One region of the Lysinibacillus sp. JNUCC-52 genome, then DNA from elsewhere that is predicted to be linked to it. Evidence: riboswitches for the same ligand, from Rfam matches in the RefSeq annotation. Region 1 holds a riboswitch; the other holds the start of a gene.
The links. A riboswitch is a leader RNA that binds a small molecule or an ion and turns the genes downstream of it on or off. The one in region 1 is predicted to bind FMN.
Positions count from the first base shown of each region.

Region 2: it holds a riboswitch for FMN, as region 1 does, so the genes downstream of both, JNUCC52_RS07060 (ECF transporter S component) here and ribE (riboflavin synthase) in region 1, are expected to answer to the same signal.

Region 1 covers NZ_CP065546.1:1,068,750-1,076,288, reverse strand. The annotation lists gene JNUCC52_RS05690 (MDR family MFS transporter) at 1-98, shown strand, start outside; gene uvrA (excinuclease ABC subunit UvrA) at 167-2,662, shown strand; FMN riboswitch at 2,964-3,089, shown strand; FMN riboswitch at 3,210-3,335, shown strand; gene ribE (riboflavin synthase) at 3,492-4,130, shown strand; partial or broken gene ribB (3,4-dihydroxy-2-butanone-4-phosphate synthase) at 4,188-4,781, shown strand; gene ribH (6,7-dimethyl-8-ribityllumazine synthase) at 4,834-5,301, shown strand; gene JNUCC52_RS05665 (spore germination protein) at 5,431-6,885, shown strand; gene JNUCC52_RS05660 (DUF1540 domain-containing protein) at 7,133-7,360, shown strand.
Region 2 covers NZ_CP065546.1:1,350,568-1,358,106, forward strand. The annotation lists gene JNUCC52_RS07055 (sodium-dependent transporter) at 1-1,196, opposite strand, end outside; gene JNUCC52_RS07060 (ECF transporter S component) at 1,343-1,930, opposite strand; FMN riboswitch at 2,157-2,352, opposite strand; gene JNUCC52_RS07065 (RNA polymerase subunit sigma) at 2,666-3,964, opposite strand; gene sigX (RNA polymerase sigma factor SigX) at 3,961-4,494, opposite strand; gene JNUCC52_RS07075 (ATP-binding protein) at 4,685-6,460, opposite strand; gene JNUCC52_RS07080 (response regulator transcription factor) at 6,453-7,169, opposite strand; gene ccsB (c-type cytochrome biogenesis protein CcsB) at 7,285-7,539, opposite strand, start outside.

The sequences.
Region 1 (7,539 bases):
TTGCGCTCATTCCTATTGTTATTGCAGCCATTTTCGTTTTCATGATGGGGAACTCCCGAGTGATTGTTACAGCTGAAAAAGACAACAGGGAAAACTAAATAAAATATAGTAAGAATTTAAGCTATTGATGATACTAATAAGTCGTACGATGTTCAGGAGGACAATGATGAAAGAGACTATTTTTATTAAAGGTGCTTGGGAAAATAATTTGAAGAAAGTGTCGCTTTCCATACCTAAATATAAGCTAGTAGTGCTGACTGGACCGTCTGGCTCAGGGAAATCAACGTTAGCTATGGATACACTTCAGCGGGAATGCCAGAGACAGTATTTAGATTCTATGGGAATGATGGCTAATGCGATTAGCAAGCCTAAGGTTGAGTTTATTCGAGGACTGTCACCGTCAATCAGTGTTGGGCAGCATGTTACGAATCGAAATCCACGTTCAACGGTAGGAACAGTAACAGAAATTTATAAGTATATCCGTTTTATCTTTGCCAGATTTGGTGAACAAGTTTGTACTTCATGTCATGTAAGTATTCCTGCTTCTTTTGAACCAACTGAAGCGTTCGTAGAGGAAGATGAGGAAACAGATAATCAAATCATTAGTTGTCCAAATTGTCATGAACAGCAAGCGAAGTTAGGTATGTTACATTTTTCTTTTAACAAGCCAGAAGGTGCTTGTGAAACTTGTAGCGGTCTTGGTCATGTGGCGAGTATAAATGAGGCGATGGTTTTTAATCCTGAGCTTAGCTTACGCGAAGGAGGCGTAGCATCCCTTAAGGGGGTCCATCGTGACATTCAAATGCGTATTTTAGTGGCAGCAGGAAAGCATTATGGCTTTGAATTTGACCCTAATCTACCATTAAAAGATTACGATGATGTTCAGCGAGATTTATTATATTATGGTGTCGAGAGCGAGGAATTTAAACGTCACTATCCAAATAGTAAACCGGCCGCAGGAACAAAGTTTGAAGGAGTCATACCGAGCTTATGGAGACGTTATAAGGAGAAAGAGGGAGAATCAGGAGCTAAAGAAAAAGAAGGAGGTTTCTTTCATGAACAACTTTGCCCAGATTGCCTTGGTGCACGCTTAAAGAAAGAAGTGCGTCAAGTTAAGGTAGCGGACGCAACAATTTCGGACGTATCAGAGTGGTCACTTGAAGATGTATTGCAATGGACGAATAGCTTGCAGACGACGTTCCCTGAAGCAAGTCATCATTTATTGGTGCCTATTATCGAGGATATGTTAACAACACTTCAGCGGCTTATCGATGTTGGACTTGGGTACCTTTCATTAAACCGTAAGACGGTATCATTGTCAGGAGGAGAAACACAACGTTTACGACTTGCTACCATACTTGGTTCCGCTTTAACTGGCGTTCTGTATATTTTGGATGAACCGACAACTGGTCTTCATGCAAAGGATACAGCAGGTCTCATTCGAGTGCTTCAGGAATTACGTGATTTAGGTAATACTGTACTAGTTATCGAGCATGATGTTGAGATGATGCGTGCTGCAGATCATATCATTGATATCGGTCCTGGTGCGGGAATACATGGTGGTACTGTTGTAGGTGAAGGCAGTCTGGATGATTTAATGTCAAATGGGCAATCAGTGACTGGAGCTTATCTAGTAGAAGAATGTTCCCCTTCTCCTGTTCGAGTTCGTAGGGAGGGAAATGGACAACATATCACTATTCAACAAGCAAAACTTCGAAATGTCGACATCCCTACTGTTTCTATTCCATTGGGCTGTCTCGTGTCAGTAACAGGCGTTTCAGGTTCGGGGAAATCCACGCTTGTTTTCGACATTCTTGCGCAAGGAAAATCGAAAAACCTTGTCCAAACTGGATGTAAGGAAATTAGTGGGTTAGAACATATCGAAAATATCGTTATTTTTGACCAATCGCCAATGGGAAGAGTACAGCGCTCTAATGTCGCTACCTATACGGATGTCTTTACGCACCTCCGCAAATTGTTTGCAGGATTACCAGAAGCAAAAGAGAGAGAATTAACTTCAAAGCATTTCTCATTTAACTCTCCGGGTGGACGATGTGAAACATGCCAAGGCTTAGGTGTATTATCAGTAGATATGGACTTCCTAGCAGATATAGAAGTGACATGTACAAACTGCAAAGGTAAAAGATTTACTGACGAAGTGTTGCAAGTAAAATATGAAGGGTACTCCATTTCAGATTTGCTAAATATGTCTGTAGAGGAGAGCTTACCAATTTTGAAATCGGAAACAAAGATTTCTCGCATGATTGAAATGCTATGTGAGGTAGGGTTGGGTTATCTTCAATGGGGACAATCGGTCAAAACTTTATCTGGCGGTGAAGGACAGCGTATTAGGCTGGCAAACGAATTAAGTAAAGCATCCAAAAGCCACACGCTTTATTTATTGGACGAACCTACGACGGGTCTTCATCCATCTGATATAAAACTGCTGCATGCTTTATTAAACAGACTTGTGTGTGCGGGCAATACCGTTATTGTCGTCGAGCATAGTCTAGAATTAATCCGTGAATCTGATTGGGTTATCGATATTGGACCTGAAGGAGGAGCCGCAGGTGGAAAGCTTGTAGCGGAAGGAACGCCAGAGCAAGTGGCAAAAGTATTGGATTCCTATACGGGGATGTTTCTGAAAGAAGTACTTGCCTAAACGTTCTAATTACATTTAGTAAAAAGAGAATACGCTCTTTTAGTTAAGATGAAGGCCACTGTACGACCTTCTACTAAAAGAGTGTATTTATTTATGAATCCTTCAAAATTCCATTCGACGTTACTAATTTTAAAGTATCCTAAAAGTCACTAGCTCCTTAATACGCTCAATTGTTGGCTGGTTGTTTTAATTTGCACATTTGGATTGTGCCAAGGCAATTAAACTACACAAAATAGCCATTAAAAAATTTTAAGTAGATAATGTATTAAAATAATGTTATCGTATGAAGTAACTAAATAAACATATCCTTCAGGGTAGGGTGAAATTCCCAATCGGCGGTGATGAAGTAATTCAAAGTCCGTGAGCGCAAGCTGATTTGGTGCAAATCCAAAACCGACAGTTACAGTCTGGATGGGAGAAGGGTAAACGTATAAGCTTTTTAAATTCGTATGAGTTTAAAGGGTCTATTTGGCTACGCTTATATAGATTGCTACTTCCCATCGACTTCGTTGGGGAGTTTTTTATTTAGTTAACAATTTAATAAGTATCTGTTCTTCGGGGTAGGGTGAAATTCCCAATCGGCGGTGATGAAGCAATTCAAAGTCCGTGAGCGCAAGCTGATTTGGTGCAAATCCAAAACCGACAGTTATAGTCTGGATGGGAGAAGAACAATGAGATGGTAGCCTGTGGAGAATATCATATCCACTAGGTTTATTTCGTGACGTCTTATTTATTAGAACTCCCAAACCCCTTTGTTAAAAAGGGGTTTTTTGTTTAGCTCGTTTAGGCAATTACAAGTCGAAATAAAAATTGGAAAGTTGGTGGAAAAATGTTTACAGGTATTATTGAGGATATTGGTACAGTAAAAACCTTGCAAAACGATAGGCAAAGTATGAAAATAACTGTTACTTCGCCAAAGATAGTATCTGATGTGAAGCTAGGAGATAGTATAGCTGTTAATGGCGTATGTTTGACAGTCACACAATATAATGAGCAGGAATTAACAATGGACGTAATGCCTGAAACAGTGAAAGCGACAAATTTGCAGCAACTGGTCGTTGGGAATGCTGTAAATTTAGAGCGAGCGATGCCTGCAAACGGGCGTTTTGGCGGTCATTTTGTTTCAGGTCATGTTGACGGTGTGGGGAAAATTTTACGCAAACGTCCAATGGCCAATGCAGTCTACATCGATATAGCACTGTCAGAACAATTAACGAGCTATTGTATTCCTAAAGGTTCAATCACAATTGATGGAACAAGCTTAACGCTCTTCTATGTGGATAAAAACAGTGTTACCGTATCTCTTATTCCGCACACATACGAGGAAACAGTACTAGGAATAAAAAATGTTGGGGCATTAGTCAACATAGAAACCGATTTGATTGGCAAATACATTATGCATCAGCTCCACCGTGGTCAGCAAACATCGGCCATTACGAAAGATTACTTAGCAAAGCATGGCTTTTAGCCTGTTTAGAAAGTATAGAACGGACAATAAATGAAAGTTTATTAGGAGGTGGCAATTTTGCTACATTCAATTGAAGAAGCAATTGCAGATTTAAAACAAGGCAAAATGATTGTTGTCGTGGACGATGAAGACCGTGAAAATGAAGGGGATTTACTTGCCCTTGCAGAGTTTATGACACCAGAAACGATAAACTTTATGGCTACATATGGAAGAGGGCTTATTTGTACGCCGATTTCACAGCAGCTTGCACAACAATTAGCATTGCCTCCAATGGTCGTAAATAATACAGACAATCATCAAACGGCATTTACCGTAAGTATTGATTATATAGATACAAAAACAGGTATTAGCGCCTATGAACGTGCATTGACGATTCAGAAAATGCTAGCGTCACAAGCGCAAGCGACTGATTTTCGTAGACCTGGTCATGTATTTCCCCTGATAGCAAAGGAAAATGGTGTGTTAGAACGCAGAGGACATACTGAGGCTACTATCGATTTAGCGAAGCTTTGCCAAAGCATACAAGCGGGCGTAATTTGTGAAATTATGGGGGATGATGGTGAAATGTTACGCTTCGATGATTTAGTTAAATATGCAAAAAAACACCAATTAAAAATGATATCGATTGATGCATTAGCAGCATATCGCCGTCAACAAATCCAAGGAAAAAATTCACTTACAGTGTAAAAGAGGAGAATTCATTATGGGAAAAACATTTGAAGCACAATTGATCGGCAATGATTTAAAAATAGCGGTAGTAGTTGGTCGATTCAATGAATTTATTACAAGTAAATTATTAAGTGGCGCATTAGATGGCTTAAAGCGTCACGGTGTAGACGAAGAGTTAATTGATGTTGCGTGGGTACCAGGTGCATTCGAAATTCCATTTATCGCAAAACAATTAGCTGAAACAAAAAAATATGATGCCATTATTGGTTTAGGTACAGTTATTCGTGGCTCTACAACACATTATGATTATGTTTGTAACGAATCAGCAAAAGGCATAGCAAATGTGTCTCTTGCTACAAATGTACCAGTTATTTTTGGTGTTGTCACAACCGAAAATATTGAACAGGCAGTGGAACGAGCTGGAACAAAATCAGGGAATAAAGGCTATGATGCAGCAATCTCAGCTATTGAAATGGCGAACTTACAGAAACTAATTAGTTAAAATGATTGAAATTCCGATGTATTAAAATTTCCATGAAAGATCACGTGTATATTGCATAATTTATTGGGCATTGGGAAATATATGTTTATGGAATTTTAGTATGAATCTAGTGAGTGGGAGATGAGGAATATTCAATCATTGAAACAAGAATTCGAATTAAAAACGTTAAAAGAACTATTTAAACTCTCTGCTGACGTAAAATTTCAATCCTATTCCTTTCACCAACATAACGTACATTTTATTACATGTGATGCGATGTTCGATCCGTTTTTATTGAATAAGGTTATTATAGATCGAGTTGAAGCTTTTTTCGAGGATGCCTCACCAACATCACTAGAAGATCAGCTAAAACATAAATTACACATTCCAAATTTCCAAAAAATATCAAATACAGATGATGCTATTCGTCGTGTGTTTTCGGGTTATGCATTACTTTACTTTGAAGAGGAGAAAATTTTATTTTCAAGTAAAATTGCTAAAAAGCCGAATCGAGTGCCTTCAGAAACAGCAGAAGAAGTAATTATAAAAGGGCCGAGAGACAATTTTATAGAAGATGTATTTATTAATATTGCTTTAATTCGTAAGCGACTACCAACTAAATCATTTTGTGTAGAGACGATGGAAATTGGCAAGCGGTCTCAAACAACAGTCGCTGTTCTCTATATGGACGACATTACAGATAAAACTATGGTGGATGAAATTAGAAAGCAATTACGTAAAGTAGATACAGATGTTGTGTTTAGTGGCGACATATTGATGGAGAGAGTAGAAAATACAGCAAAGATTTTGCCACATCATGATTATACTGGTCGGCCTGATTTTGCAATACAAGCATTAAGTAGAGGCCGTATTATTATTTTAGTTGATGGGGTATCCTATGCGATTATTACCCCACCTAATATTTTTTTACTCTTTAAATCGGGGGAGGATAATGAATATCCTGTTTTTGTAAGCTCTCTTGAGCGCCTCCTGCGAATTGTAGGTATATTAATAAGTATGCTTGCACCAGGTTTTTGGTTGGCTTTATCGACCTACCATCAGGAGCAATTGCCAATACTAGTTTTAGCAACCATTGTGCAATCAAGAACAGGACTGCCTTTTCCTACTTTATTGGAAATATTACTTATGTTATTTATGTTTGAAATATTCCGCGAGGCAAGTCTCCGCTTACCATCTCTATTGAGTGGAACCATGAGTGTTGTGGGTGGTTTAATTATTGGAGATGCAGCAATCAAGGCAGGTATTACCAGTCCATCAATGATTGTCGTAATTGCCATTTCCAGTATTTCGGCATATACACTAGTTAATCAATCGTTTGTAACTGCCATGAGTATTTTCCGCTTATTTGTTATCTTTATGGCTGCTTTTTTTGGCTTATTTGGTTTCTTCATGGCCGTGTTCTTCATTCTTGTTTATGTGGCAAATATACGTGTATTAAGTGTTCCATACTTAAATATTGCCGCCAATTTAAGTTGGCCTGATTTTAAAAAATCATTAATACGTCTTGCTCCAAATGGAAATAGTAAAAGGCCTGCATTTTTACAAACACAAGATAAAACTCGTTCATCTTCGAGGAAAAATTAACGATAATTTTTTAGCACAACCCAAAAGGCGCAAACTACGCTCAAACGTAAGTTTTGCGTCTTTTGTGTTGCGTGTATCTAACTGAGCTACATTCCCATTATTTTTGATTTACACTAAACAATTAAATGAAGTTATTTTCGTGCTTTGCTTGTAAAAACGCTTGGATTGGACAAAATACTTAATGAAGAGTATGGATTAGATTTACGTATCTATATTTTTCTAGACCAATCACAAGGGGTGGATAGTTATGCCGAATGTTCAAGTAAGCTGTGCTGTATCAAATTGTGTTTTCCATGCCAAAGGTAATTTTTGTGGTGCAGAAAAGATAGCAATCGATATGGATAAACGTATCGATAACAAACATGATGCAGAGTTTGCTTCTGATTTTGAGTTGTCGATGTCTAAAGAGGCGGCAAGTCAATCATCAGATACGTGTTGTAAAACATTCAAATCTAAAGCAAAAGAAAAGCTCTAGATGATGGGTATAGGTTGTTTAAATTATTGTAAATAGAGAATTAAAGGCAATATTTAAATAATTTATCTTTACCTTATAATTAATGAATTGGTCACTTTGAAAGTTGTCTTCTTCTAAGGAAGACAACTTTTTTTATTTCGATAGCGATGCCTCTTGACCTTCCAGTTACTTGAAGGATT
Region 2 (7,539 bases), 280 kb from region 1:
GCAATAAATATCGCAATCAATAAGTTGCCCATTGGTAACATTAAATTGGACACTAAATAATCAGTAGCATCAAAAATCGACTTCCCGAAAATAGAGACATCTGCTAACAAGCTAGACGATAAAGCCGACGGAATGGCAGCAATAAAGACAATAACTCCTAGTAACAACGTTAAGACTGAACGTGACATATGCCACTTTTCTATAAATGCTGCAACAATAATTTCATATAAACTAAATGATGACGTTAACGTTGCAAATAAAAACAGTAATAAAAACAGCGCTAAAAATACTTCACCAAAAGGCATTTGACTAAATGCAGTCGGTAGCACCATAAATAATAAGCCAGGTCCAGCTTGTGGCTCTAAATCAAAAGCAAACACTACAGGGAAAATAGCTAGTCCTGCTAAAAATGACACAAGCACCGTCAGTATAACTACTGAACCTGCTGAGTTTGGTAAACTAACATCCTTTTTCAAATACGAACTATATGTAACTAAACAAGAGAACCCGACTGCCAAACCAAAGAATGACTGCCCTAATGCTTCTAATAGCGCCTTACCCGTTATATTTGTAAAATCTGGCCATAGGAAGAATTTCACACCTTCCATTGCCCCATCTAATGTTAATGCTCGAATAACAAGAACGATGAACATCACAAATAATAATGGCATCATCCACTTATTTGCTTTTTCAATACCATTTTGCACACCGAGCGAAATGACGAGTACATTTACCAGTGTAAATAACGCTAAACCTAATAACGTAATCCACGGCGTGCTAATAATTGTTCCAAATAGTTCACTCGGATTAACCGTAGAATCAATAACAGCCCCTGATACACCTAGGCCACTATATATAAATATCCAGCCCCCTACAACACTGTAAAAGGTTAATAATAAAAAACAGCCAAGTACACCCATGCGTCCAACCCAAGCCCAAGCAGGTTTCGTTGGAACTACCTTTTTATAGGCTGTGATCGCCTCCGATTGCGTACCACGCCCTAAAATATACTCAGATAATAACATCGGTAGGCCAATTAACAAAGTGAACACCACAAATATAAGGAAAAATGCGCCTCCCCCACTTTGACCTGTCACATAAGGTAGCTTCCAAATAGCCCCTAGCCCAATCGCAGCACCCGCCGATGCTAAAATAAACCCTAACTTACTGGACCATTGTCCATTGTTTTCACTCATCTCTTCAATCTCCTCAAATCTAACTAATCTCACATTAATTGTACATTAAAATAGTAATTTAGACTAGTCAATTCCCAAAGATTTCACATGCTAATGGATCTATAAACAAAAAACCCCGAGTAAGAATAAACTCGAGGCTTAATTTATTATTTTGATAAATACATTGTACGTTGTTGCTCAATCCATCTGCGCATCGTTGTAAACAGTAACGCCATAATCGCTGTTAATAGCACACCTTTGACGATATTAAATGGCAAAATACCTGCAATAATCATTTTATATAATGAATCGCCAACTACTGGCTCCATGCCTAAGAAATACGTGTACATCGGTAAAAATACTGCGTAATTTAAAACGCTCATACCTACTGCCATAACGATTGTTCCTGTTGCCAAACCTCCAACGAGACCTGCAATTGTTTTAAAACGATTAAACACAAATGATACTGGTAAAATAAATAATATACCCGTTACAAAGTTTGCAATATGACCGACTGGAACCCCTGTAGGCGTACCTGAGAAAATCCAATCCAATATATTTTTAAATAGTTCTACTAAAATACCCGCTACTGGACCCATCGTAATAGCAGCAAGTAAAGCTGGCATATCACTGAAATCCACCTCTAAGAATGCTGGGAACGGCGGAATTGGGAAATTAAATAGCATTAATAAAAACGAGATACTGCTCAGCATACCAATCGTAATAAAAGATTGCAGTTTGATATTTTTCTTCATTGAAAACTCTCTCCTCTTTGCTGATTCAATCTTGCAAGAAGAAAGGTTACGACGTAATCGATTGTTTTTTCACGAAAAAACCCTTATGCACATCAGCATAAGGGAGAAAAGGCATGATTAAATAGCGCCATTACTAGCTTTTTTTGTGCAAACAGTGCAATCCATAGACACACTGAAAAAAACGTTCGCACATAGCTTAATTCGTAACAACGAATGACGATCGTACCTTCATCTTCTCCCATCCAGACTATACTGTCGGCCTTGGAATCACACCAAGTCAGCCATGCAAAAAAATCTTTGCACAGGTCGCGGGCTGAAGAGCCATGTAGTAAATCTTACGAGCTAATGTAGTTTGTAATACACTAGCGATTTACAACTCTATTACCGCCGGTCGGGATTTTCACCCTGCCCCGAAGATGAATCAATATTATTTTATAAATTAACTATAATGTTTTATCGCACAAAAGTAAATACTTCTGCTTAAAAAATTCCGATTAAATTTGTATGTTTTAATCTGTGTGCGATGAATTCCGTTTTAGCATAAGGATTCCGCTTTCTAACACTGGAATTCCGCGATTCAGAGCTTGATTTCCGCGTTATAGCACTCGAATTCCGCGCTTCGACATCAAGATTCCGCGTTCCAGCACCCTGATTCCGCGATTCACCCTACAGCATTATTCCGACACGGAGACACAAAAAAGCAGCTATCTCCCAATAGATAGCTGCTGTACTTTGTTACTGCATCGTTTGTTTATTTGCCCCTACAGGCATGGGTAAAAACTTTGTTAAATCAAAGCCTTCCCAACTCTCCTGTACGACGTTATCTAAGCGCAGTTTTTTATCGAAGCTTGAAGCTGTCAGCATCATTGCTTCGATTAATTGCGTAGCTCTTACTGCATCCATTGTCGTCAAATCAAGCGGTGCGTCAAATGTGATGACAACACCCCCCTCTTCCTCTTTCACTGTATATGTTACATTTTCAGGGACAACGGGTACATAAATATCATCTCTTTTATCACGCATGGCAATAAGTGCCTCTGTAACAGTTGGATACGTTTGGTGGAAGTCGGGCGATAAATATTCAGTCCCATTTTCTTCTGTATATAAATAATAGTTGTAATGATGATCTTTCGTTAACTGAATAGGCTCACTTGGCTCACCAGCCTGTGAGAATTCATAAGGAGTACCATCTGCATTTTTTAACGAAATCGCTTTATATTCTGAGTCGGTAAACGTATCCTTTAACGAGCTTAAATATTTTGTTACGGAAGCTGACGCTACATCGTAATCATTTTTTTCAGGTAAGACGTGAACTAGCGTCTCTCCTTCTTCTTTCAACTCACCTTTGTATGGATGATAATTAGCAAAGCCTAGCGCTTCCTCATCAATTTGTGGTGCGTATTTTTCATACATTTGTAGTGTTGTCGGCTTTTTCTTTCCAAAATCAGCCGTTATTTTTTCATTCGGGATAACATAGGTCATTGGTATGCTATCAGCATTGCCACCTGGTAAGCCGATTCTAAATACGACTGCATTTGCTAAATCTTCTTCGTAAACCGATGTACGAAGGGATAGCATTCTTGCATGTTCGGCACCGATATTTGCTTTCATCACACCATCTGCATTTTCACTTTCTGTTACTGCTTGATCCTCTTGCATCGTAGAAAAGTTTTCAGGGGGGGCGTTTGCCTCGTCCTTCACTGGATTATTATTTGATAAAAACACGTACCCTGCTACGGATAGTACCAAAACTGCTGCAATACTGCTAAAAATAGGTAGTCTACTCTTTCTACGCTGCTTCACAGGCTTCATACTTTCATTTTCTTGAACAGCGATAGACTGCTCTTGTTCTTCAAGCACTTTTGAATCTGTCGGTTGTTGCATTGCTTCTTGAAGATGTATATTATCTTGCAGGCGGGCATCTGCAAGCAATCGCTTCAGCACTTCTTCTTTCGAACGGTCATCAGTCAGCTTCGGGGCATTCTTCAACATTTGTTCTAGTTGTTCATCGTTGTCAAATTGTTTATGAGTCATTGCCTTTTCGCCTCCTGTTCCCTTACCTGTTGTAGCTGTTGCCTTAAAAACTTAATGGCTCGATGTTGCGTCGTTTTAACCTTCGCTTCTGTCCAATCAAGTATTTGCGCCGTTTCAGCAATCGATAAATCTTGGAAATAGCGCATAATAATAACCATTTTTTGATCTCCTGTACAAATTTCAAGCGCAGACTCTATCTGCATTAATTCATCACTGGCCTGTAGCATTTCTTCTGGTGATGGTGTGGTTGAATGTAATTGTTCCGTTTCCCAGTCAAAAAAATCGAGCGAATGTTTTTTCCGCACGGCCTGCTTTCTAAAATGATCGATTGCGACATTTTTCGCAATGGCAAAAAGCCATGTTTTTTCACTGCTATTTCCTGCAAATTGTTCATAAGAACGCAGAACACGAACGTACACCTCATGTGATAGATCTTCAGCAAGTGTACGATTTTTTACTAGATAAATAAGAAACTGGAACACATCTTGATGGTATGAATCGTATAATCGATGGAACACGGAGTCATTCAAAGCACTCCACCCCCGTTCTCATAGTATTTGTCGTCTAACGCTCGCACAAGTTACATCGTAATTAATGTTTTGCTTTAAAATTTCACTATGTGCCAAATACCTGTATAAACCTCCATGCAAAAAGCTTACAGGCATTGGCATTAAGTCAGCTAATACACTTTTCAAATCAATGGGTTTTTATCGGACAAAGTTAGTCAAAGGGTAAATAGAAAGTAAAGGTTGTACCTTCTTTTAATACACTGTCGACCATAATATTCCCAGAATGAGCTTTTACAATATTTCGAGCAATGGCAAGCCCTAAACCCGTTCCCCCTTTAGAACGTGTACGCGCTTTATCTGCCTTGTAAAAACGCTCAAAAACATACGGCAAATCTTCCTGTGGAATTCCGTGGCCCGTATCCTGAACAGAGATTTTGGCAAAAGTCGGCTCCTGCTCTACTTTCACAAAGACAGAGCCTTCATCTGTATGACGCAGTGCATTATCTACTAAATTCGTTAACACTTGTTCAATACGATCCTCATCCATGCTTATTACCGCATCTTCATCAAACTCACTATTAAATAGGAGCTGCACATGCTTCTCTTTTGCTACTTGGGCAAATTTTTGTGTAATGCGCTCAAATGTCGCGTTAATCGGCACTTCATCTTTGTATAGTGTCATATGTCCAGATTCCATGCGTGCTAAATCCAATAAGTCTGTAACTAAACGTCCCATACGCTTTGATTCATCATAAATAATTTTTGTAATCTCATTACGCTCTTCTTGATCTTGAATAAAATCATCATCCATTAGTGCTTCTGAGTAGCCCTGAAGCATGGAAATAGGTGTCCGTAACTCATGTGATACATTGGCAATAAAGTCTGAGCGAAGCTTTTCTAGACGATGCTGCTCTGTCATATCACGAATAACAGCAACAGCTCCTCGTATCAATTCCCCACTATAGAGCGGACTAATCGTAAATGTATAATAATTTCCATCCATCTCAATTTCTTCTTCTAGCTTATCCTCAAACATTAATACGTGATCAAGCATATGATATAGCTCAGGTGGAATAGGCTTCGCACTTTGAGAGCCTTTATTAACAAACCATTTTTGCATTAAGCGTTCCGCAGGTGGATTGCTAAGTAAAATAGTACGATCACGATTAAACGTAATAACAGCGTCAGTCATAGAAGTTAAAATATTGGACAATTGCTCATTCTCTTGATTGATTACCTCTAAATTATGCTTTAATTGGCGTCCCATTTGATTGAATGCAACTGCAAGCTGCCCAATTTCATCGTTTTGCGTTGTCGGCATTTTAGCCTCGAAATTCCCTTTAGCAATTTCGAACGCAAGCTCGCGCATTTTTCGTAGCGGTGAAGTAATACGTGATGATAGGAAAAAGGCAAAGAATGTCGTTAACACAAAAGCAATAAACGCCGCTAAAAAGACAATTTTCGTAGTCTCTTTTGACGTTTTATGTAACGCATCTGGACTTTGGTAAATAAAGACCGCACCATGCACTTCATTTTCCACGTTTAGTGGGAAACCTAGCACGACATACGATTCCATTTTTTCTTTATCAGTCGACGATGGCATCATCATTTCCTTAATGATAGGATCATCTGATTTAAATACTTCATGGAATGCTTTATTCGCTAAAATCGCATCTTGTATTTCTTCTTTATTAACGCCTTCTTGCATCGCAAATGTTACTTCCAGATGATTAATCGCAATAAGTGCATTTGTCCCATCAGGTAAAATATCTGTTAATAATTGCGAAGTCGATTCTGCTGTCTCATTGTCGTCCACTATACTCGCTATTGTTGCAGCCGTTTGACGCAATGAAATTTCCGCTTGCTGCATGTGATAGTTTTGAAGAAATTCGAGCATTAAAACCGTGAAAACAAATAATACAAATGAAACGAGAAGCAATATGGTTACCCATAGCTTCCCGACAACACTGTTCCATATTCTATTCATTGACAACCTCAAATTTGTAGCCAACGCCCCAAACAGTGACAATCATTTTTGCAGCGTTTTCTGAAACACGATTAAGCTTCTCACGTAATCGCTTCACATGTGTATCTACTGTACGTAGATCGCCAAAGAAATCGTAATGCCAAACCTCTTTTAGTAATTGTTCACGGTCAAATACTTTGTCTGGAGATTTTGCAAGGAAATACAATAATTCATACTCTTTCGGTGTTAAGTTTACTTCGATTCCCTCTGCAGTTACACGGTGAGCATCATGATCTATCATCAAGTGTTGGAATACCACTAAATCTTTAGATGAAGATGCATTTGTTGTAGGTGAAAATGCTTGTGAGCGACGTAAAATAGCTTTTACACGTAGCACTACCTCGCGAGGACTAAATGGCTTTACAATATAATCATCTGCCCCAAGCTCGAAGCCTTGTACACGGTTTGCTTCCTCACCCTTTGCAGTTAATAAAATAATTGGCGTAGCAGCACGTTCTCTAATTTCTGCACAAACTTCTAGCCCATCTTTTTCAGGCATCATAATATCTAGTAAAATACAGTGATATTCTTTTTCTAAAGATTTCTCGATCGCTTCTTCACCATTCTCTGCTTCGTCGACTTGGTATCCTTCGCGCTCCAAATACATTTTTAATAAGCGGCGAATACGATCCTCATCGTCTACTACTAATACTGAAATATTCTCTGACACTTTCACGATCCCTCTCTTCCAAACTTTCTCTACCCTCTATTGTACATGGTACACAACGTCTTGAAAAGAAAAGAAAGCCCTTTCGCCGCAGCGAAAAGGCTTTTCGTTCCCATTGTTACGCGTAGGAGTGTAAACCCGCAAGAATTAAGTTAACAGCTATTAGGTTAAATAAAATAATACCAAAGCCGATTAATGCTAACCAAGCCGATTTTTCACCTTCCCAGCCTTTAGATAGACGTAGATGTAGGAATGCTGCATAGAATAACCATGTAATAAGAGCCCATACTTCTTTCGGGTCCCATCCCCAGAAACGACTCCATGCAAGTTGTGCCCAAATCATCGCAAAGATGAGTGCGCCTAACGTGAAAAC